One region of the Serratia sp. FDAARGOS_506 genome, then DNA from elsewhere that is predicted to be linked to it. Evidence: predicted binding sites of a transcription regulator. Region 1 holds the regulator's gene; the other holds the start of a gene.

Region 1 (3,597 bases):
CAGCTATACCGTACGGCAGCTGGAGCAATGGCTGGCGGTGCCGCTGTTTGAGCGGCGTCACCGCGATGTGGAATTGACACCGGCCGGTGCACTGTTTATCAAGGATGCGCGAGCTGTTATCAAAAAAATGCTCGACACCCGCCGTCATTGTCAGCAGGTGGCCAACGGTTGGCGCGGCCAGCTGAATATCGCGGTGGACATCATCGTCAAACCGCAACGCAGCCGCCAGCTGGTGTTGGATTTCTACCGTCATTTCCCCGACGTTGAACTGATGCTGCAACCCGAGGTGTTCAACGGCGTGTGGGATGCGCTGGTGGACGGCAGGGCGGACATGGCGATCGGCGCCACGCGCGCGGTGCCGGTCGGTGGCGGCTTCGCCTTTCGCGACATGGGTTATATGAACTGGTTGTGCGTGGTCAGCCCGCAGCACCCGCTGGCGCAGTTGGCGGGGCCGCTGAATGACGATCAACTGCGGCCGTATCCTTCGCTTTGCCTGGAGGACACCTCGCGCAACCTGCCCAAGCGCGTCACCTGGACGCTGGATAACCAGCGGCGACTGGTGGTGCCAGATTGGACTTCGGCACTCGACTGTTTGTGCGCCGGGTTGTGCGTCGGCATGATGCCGGCGCATCGGGCACTGCCGCGGGTGCAGCGCGGTGAGCTGAAGGCGTTGCAGCTGCAGCAACCGTTTCCCGCCAGCCCTTGCTGTCTGACCTGGCAACAGGATAAACCGTCACCGGCGATGAGCTGGCTGCTGGCGTATCTGGGCGATGGCGAGACGCTGAATCAGGAGTGGTTGAGCGAGGCGGAACCGGAAGCCGCGCAGGCTTCCGGCGCGGGGGATTAGCGGCGGTAGTCGATGAACGGGCCGTCGGCGACAGAGCGGCGTTCGACCAGCTTAGGATGCACTTCGATCACCTGTGACTCTTCGCGTTTGCTGATGATGCGATCCAGCAGCATGGTGAAGGCCATTTCGCCCAGGCGCTCTTTAGGCTGATGAATGGTGGTCAGTGCCGGGGTAAAGTAGCGGGCGTTGCGCACGTTGTCGTAACCGATCACGGAAATATCCTGCGGCACTCGCAGCCCCAGCTCGTCGGCGGCGCAGATGGCGCCCATCGCCATGATGTCGCCGCCGCAGAATACCGCGGTCGGTCGTTGTTTTTGCGACAGGATTTGGTGCATCGCCTTATAGCCGGACTCCGGTTCGAAGTCGCCCTGAACGATCCACTCTTCGCGAATCTCGATATGTGCTTCCTGCAGCGCCTTCATAAAGCCCTGATGACGGCCGCCGCCGGTGTTGCGCGACAGCTGGCCCGGAATGGCGCCGATATCGCGGTGGCCACGCTCGATCAGGTAACGGCCGGCCAGATAGCCGCCTTCGAAGGCGTTATCGATGATGGTGTCGGTGAAGTCGCCACGCGCGGCGCCCCAGTCCATCACCACCATCGGGATGTTGCGGTAGTCTTCCAACATGCCCAGCAGCTGATCCGGGTATTCGGAGCACATAACCAGCAGGCCGTCGACGCGCTTTTGCGCCAGCATCGCCAGGTAGGCGCGCTGCTTGTCCAGATTGTTGTGCGAGTTGCACAGGATCAGGGTGTAGCCTTTGCTGTAGCAGCTGTTTTCCACCGCTTCGATCACTTCGGCGAAGTAGGGCGCTTCGCTCGAGGTGGCCAACAGGCCGATCGACTTGGTGTGATTGACTTTCAGGCTGCGCGCCACGGCGCTCGGCGAGTAATGCAGCTCTTTGATGGCGGCCCACACGGCCGCTTTGGTCTCTTCGGCGACGAAACGAGTCTTATTGATGACGTGCGAAACGGTGGTGGTGGAAACGCCCGCGCGTTTGGCCACATCTTTAATCGTTGCCATGTAAGGAATGACTCCTGAACTCACATGTTTACAGCATGTAAGTGTGATGTTAATCGTTTGCCTGCGTAGATCCTTCTCCAGAGAAGCGAAAACTGAGTTTTTAGTGTGTTGAAGTCTTCAGCGCTTAATCAGGAGGGGCATGGATGCCGGTACGCAGTTGTGAACTGCGAATTTTGTCGCATATTGAACAAAAGTGGAAGAGGTAATCGAGATTATAAACCGGGAAATGATAACAAGATTTTATCGGCGAACTGTGGGAAAATGATTTGACGTACTAATTGTGCGCCTTTTATCCTTAGGAAAGCCCATTTTAAAGGAGTTGTCATGGATACCGATCTGAAGATGTCGCTGTTCACCACCGTTTGTGCGTTGGCGATGATCATCGCTTTCAGCTTTGTCGCTGCGTTGAACTGATTTCCCGCCAGTTTTAAAAAAGGCGCAGCCACGCTGCGCCTCGTCACTTAGGCAAGGCCTGCGCTTACGCCAGGTTTTCCGCCGCGAAAGCCCAGTTGACCAACGCCCAGAAGTTTTCCAGGTATTTTGGACGCGCATTGCGGTAATCGATGTAATACGCGTGTTCCCATACGTCAACGGTCAGCAGAGGTTTGTCTTCACCGGTCAGCGGGGTGGCCGCATTGGAGGTGTTGACGATCGCCAGCGTGCCGTCCGGTTTTTTCACCAGCCAGGTCCAGCCGGCGCCGAAGTTTTTCACTGCGGCATCGGTGAACTGCTCTTTGAACGCAGCGAATGAGCCGAAGGATTTGACGATCGCCGCCGCCAGTTCGCCCTGCGGTTCACCGCCGCCCTGTGGCGACAGGCAGTGCCAGTAGAAAGTGTGGTTCCACACCTGTGCTGCGTTGTTGAAGACGCCGCCGTTAGAGGTTTTGATGATCTCTTCGAGCGATTTGCCCTCGAACTCGCTGCCTTTCACCAGGTTGTTCAGGTTAACCACGTAGGTGTTGTGGTGCTTGCCGTAGTGGTATTCCAGGGTCTCGGCGGAGATGTGCGGCTCGAGCGCGTTTTTCTCATACGGTAATGCAGGTAATTCAAACGACATTGCTTCCTCCTTTACGGCGCCACTCGCTTCCCGCCGGGGCGAGAGCCATATGGGCCGTTTTTTATTGTGGTCATTCAATCTTAACAATTTTCATCATAAAAAACAGGAGGAAAAGCGAGAAATGCGCGTGGGGAAGTGCGATGGGCGATAGCTTGAGCAGGCGGTTGCGACCGGGGCCGCAACCGCGCAGAACAGGGTATTAACGAATGGTTTTCGGCGTCACTACGCGGCGTGCGCCGATATAGTGGTTTTGCCAATAGTCGTTGTCGAGCTGGCTGATGCGGATCTCTTCGCCAGTGCGCGGCGACTGGATGAATTTGCCGTTGCCGAGGTAGACGCCGACATGGTCCGCCACGCCGCGGTTATTGATGCGGAAGAACACCAGATCGCCGCTTTCCAGTTCGCTTTTCTTGATCGGCGCTGCGTCGCGCAGGTGATACATCTCGTTGGCGGTGCGCGGCATCTTGATTTTCACTACGTCTTTATAGGCGTAATAGATAAGGCCGCTGCAATCGAAGCCGGTACGCGGCGAGCTGCCGCCCCAGCGGTAAGGTTTGCCCATCTGGCCCATCAGCTTGGCCATTGCGGTCTGCTTGGCGTGCTGGTAACGTTTTTTGTGCGCCGGGCTCAGTTTCAACGGCTTATCTTCACGCGCCAGCTTGGCGGTGGCC
Region 2 (3,597 bases), 1.4 Mb from region 1:
CCGAGGCGCCGATCACGCCATACAGCAGCAGGGAAACGCCGCCCATCACCGGCACCGGCACCGCCTGGATCGCCGCCGCCAGCTTGCCGATGCAGGACAACAGGATAGCCAGTACTGCCGCGCCGCCGATCACCCAGGTGCTGTAGACCTTGGTGATGGCCATCACGCCGATGTTCTCGCCGTAGGTGGTGTTCGGCGTGGAACCGAAGAAGCCGGAAAACACCGTCGAAATGCCGTTGGCGAACATTGAGCGATGCAGGCCCGGATCGCGGATCAGGTCTTTTTTCACGATGTTGGCGGTCACCACCAGGTGGCCGACGTGCTCGGCGATCACCACCAGCGCCGCCGGCAGAATGGTGAAGATGGCGAACCACTCAAAGCGCGGAGTGTAGAAGGTCGGCAGCGCGAACCAGTGCGCCTCGCGGATCGGAGTCAAATCTACCACGCCCATGAAGAACGACAGCGCATAGCCCACCAGCACGCCGATCAGGATCGGGATAATCGCCAGGAAACCGCGGAACAGCACCGAACCGAGCACCGTAACCGCCAATGTCACCAGCGAAATGGTGATGGTGGTCGAGTCGGCGCTGGTGCCTTCCGCCGGCAGCAGCCCCGCCATGTTGGCCGCTACGCCCGCCAGCTCCAGGCCGATAACGGCAACGATCGCCCCCATCGCCGCCGGCGGGAACATCACGTCCAGCCAGCCGGTGCCGGCTTTTTTCACGATCAGCGCCACCAGGCAGAACAGCACGCCGCACATGATGAAACCGCCTAACGCCACTTCATAACCAAGCGGCAACAGCAGCAGCACCGGCGAGATAAACGCGAAGCTGGAACCGAGGTAGGCCGGGATCTTGCCTTTACAGATGAACAGATACAGCAGCGTGCCGATGCCGTTGAACAGCAACACGGTCGCCGGGTTGATCTTGAACAGGATAGGCACCAGCACGGTGGCGCCGAACATGGCGAACAGGTGCTGGAAGCTGAGCGGAATGGTCTGGAGCAGCGGCGGGCGCTCGCTGACGCCGATGGCGCGACGGGTCATGTGTGCTTTTCCTCTGAGTCATTAATCGTTATGCAAGCTGAATTGTCTATGCTCAATGGATTTCAAGTTACAGCCAGGCGGCCAAGGCAATAATCCCCAGGAGCTTATATCAAATAAGTGACTGGGGTTATTGCCTGCAGCCAACAACGCTGTAGCTTGAAAGACGAAGAGCATAAAAAAGCCGACTCGTTAAGTCGGCTCAAATGTTTACTTGGTACCAAATATCTTGTCGCCCGCATCGCCCAGGCCAGGCACGATGTAGCCCTTGTCGTTCAGGCACTGATCGATGGAGGCGGTGTACAGCTCAACGTCCGGGTGCGCTTTCTCCAGCGCGGCGATGCCTTCCGGCGCCGCCACCAGGACCAGCACCTTGATGCTGTGGCAGCCGGCTTTCTTCAGCAGATCGATAGTGGCGATCATCGAACCGCCGGTGGCCAGCATCGGGTCGACGACCAACGCCATGCGCTCTTCGATGTTGGAAACCAGCTTCTGGAAGTAAGGCACAGGCTCCAGGGTTTCTTCGTCGCGGTAAACGCCCACCACGCTGATGCGCGCGCTCGGCACGTGCTCCAGCACCCCTTCCATCATGCCCAGGCCAGCGCGCAGAATAGGCACTACGGTAATCTTTTTCCCTTTGATCTGATCCACTTCAACTGGCCCGCACCAGCCTTCGATGGTGACTTTTTCCGTCTCCAGATCGGCGGTCGCTTCATAGGTCAGTAAACTACCCACTTCTGAGGCCAGCTCACGGAAGCGTTTGGTGCTGATGTCATTTTCGCGCATCAGGCCAAGCTTGTGTTTTACCAGCGGGTGTTTCACCTCAACGATCTTCATCATTTTTCTCCTATTAAGGTGGTTGCGGCCAAAAAAATCGCGGGATTATACCTCCTTTTTTTTGCCGCGCCACCCACAATAGCCCGATCGGGATCAACAAAAGTTTGAATATCAGTATAGATGACGAAAAAGCGGAGCCGGTTCACAAGCCGCTCGCAAACGTTTGCCTGCGCTGTTAGAATTGCCGCGCCTTATTCCGGAATCAACATCGGAAGCACAGTTTTCAAACCGCAAACCGTCGTGGGGAATCGCGCAGTGACCGACAAAACCTCTCTCAGCTATAAAGACGCAGGTGTCGATATCGATGCAGGCAACGCATTGGTAGACCGCATCAAAGGTGTAGTTAAACAGACCCGTCGCCCGGAAGTGATGGGCGGTCTGGGCGGGTTTGGCGCCCTGTGTGCGTTGCCGCAGAAATACCGCGAGCCGGTGCTGGTTTCCGGTACCGACGGCGTGGGCACCAAGCTGCGTCTGGCGATGGATTTGAAACGCCACGACACCATCGGCATCGATCTGGTGGCGATGTGCGTCAACGATCTGGTGGTTCAGGGCGCCGAGCCGCTGTTCTTCCTCGATTACTACGCCACCGGCAAGCTGGATGTGGACACCGCAGCCAGCGTGATCACCGGCATCGCCGAAGGCTGCAAACAGTCCGGCTGTGCGCTGGTGGGCGGCGAAACCGCTGAAATGCCGGGCATGTACCACGGCGAAGACTACGACGTGGCCGGTTTCTGCGTCGGCGTGGTCGAAAAATCCGAGATCATCGACGGCAGCAAAGTGCAGTCCGGCGACGCGCTGATCGCCCTGGGCGCTTCCGGCCCGCACTCCAACGGCTACTCGCTGGTGCGCAAAATCCTGGAAGTGAGCAACACCGATCCGACCGCCACTCAGCTGGAAGGCAAGCCGCTGGCCGACCACCTGCTGGCGCCGACCAAGATTTACGTGAAGTCCGTGCTGGAGCTGATCGAGAAGGCGGACGTACACGCCATCGCTCACCTCACCGGCGGCGGCTTCTGGGAAAACATTCCACGCGTGCTGCCGGAAGGCATGCAGGCGGTGATCGACGAAGCCAGCTGGCAATGGCCGGCGGTGTTCACCTGGCTGCAGCAGGCCGGTAACGTCAGCCGTCATGAAATGTACCGCACCTTCAACTGCGGCGTAGGCATGGTCATCGCCCTGCCGGAAGCCGAAGTGGAAGCGGCCATCGCGCTGTTGACCGCAGCAGGTGAAAAAGCGTGGAAAATCGGTAAACTGACCGCCTCTTCCGACGAACAACAAGTGGTCATCAACTGATGAAAAAGATCGTGGTGTTGGTCTCCGGCCAGGGGAGCAATCTCCAGGCGCTGATTGACGCCTGCCAGCAGGGGCGCATCGCCGCCGAGATCGTGGCGGTGTTCAGCAACAAGGCGCAGGCTTACGGCCTGCAGCGCGCCAAGGCGGCCGGCATCGCCGCCCAAGCGCTGGATGCCAAGGCTTACGCCGATCGCGCGGCGTTCGACGCCGCGTTGGCGGACGCTATCGACGAGTACCAGCCCGATCTGGTGGTGCTGGCCGGCTACATGCGCATCCTCAGCCCGCAGTTCGTGCAGCGCTATGCTGGCCGCATGCTGAACATTCACCCTTCCCTGCTGCCGAAATACCCGGGGCTGCATACCCACCGTCAGGCCATCGACAACGGCGACAGCGAGCATGGCACTTCGGTGCACTTCGTGACCGAA

What was found. The regulator PurR, encoded in region 1, represses purine synthesis genes. The targets are predictions, from matches to a motif close to CANGCAAACGTTTGCNTG.
Region 2: purM (phosphoribosylformylglycinamidine cyclo-ligase) is a predicted target of PurR. The motif match lies at 2,032-2,049, and genes of this name have one in related genera.

What each region holds. Positions count from the first base shown of each region.
Region 1 is NZ_CP033831.1:3,628,153-3,631,749, forward strand. Features, by position in the region: gene punR (DNA-binding transcriptional activator PunR) at 1-847, shown strand, start outside; gene purR (HTH-type transcriptional repressor PurR) at 844-1,869, opposite strand; gene EGY12_RS17675 (YnhF family membrane protein) at 2,194-2,283, shown strand; gene sodB (superoxide dismutase [Fe]) at 2,348-2,926, opposite strand; gene EGY12_RS17685 (C40 family peptidase) at 3,126-3,597, opposite strand, start outside.
Region 2 is NZ_CP033831.1:201,297-204,893, forward strand. Features, by position in the region: gene uraA (uracil permease) at 1-1,045, opposite strand, end outside; gene upp (uracil phosphoribosyltransferase) at 1,253-1,879, opposite strand; gene purM (phosphoribosylformylglycinamidine cyclo-ligase) at 2,135-3,172, shown strand; gene purN (phosphoribosylglycinamide formyltransferase) at 3,172-3,597, shown strand, end outside.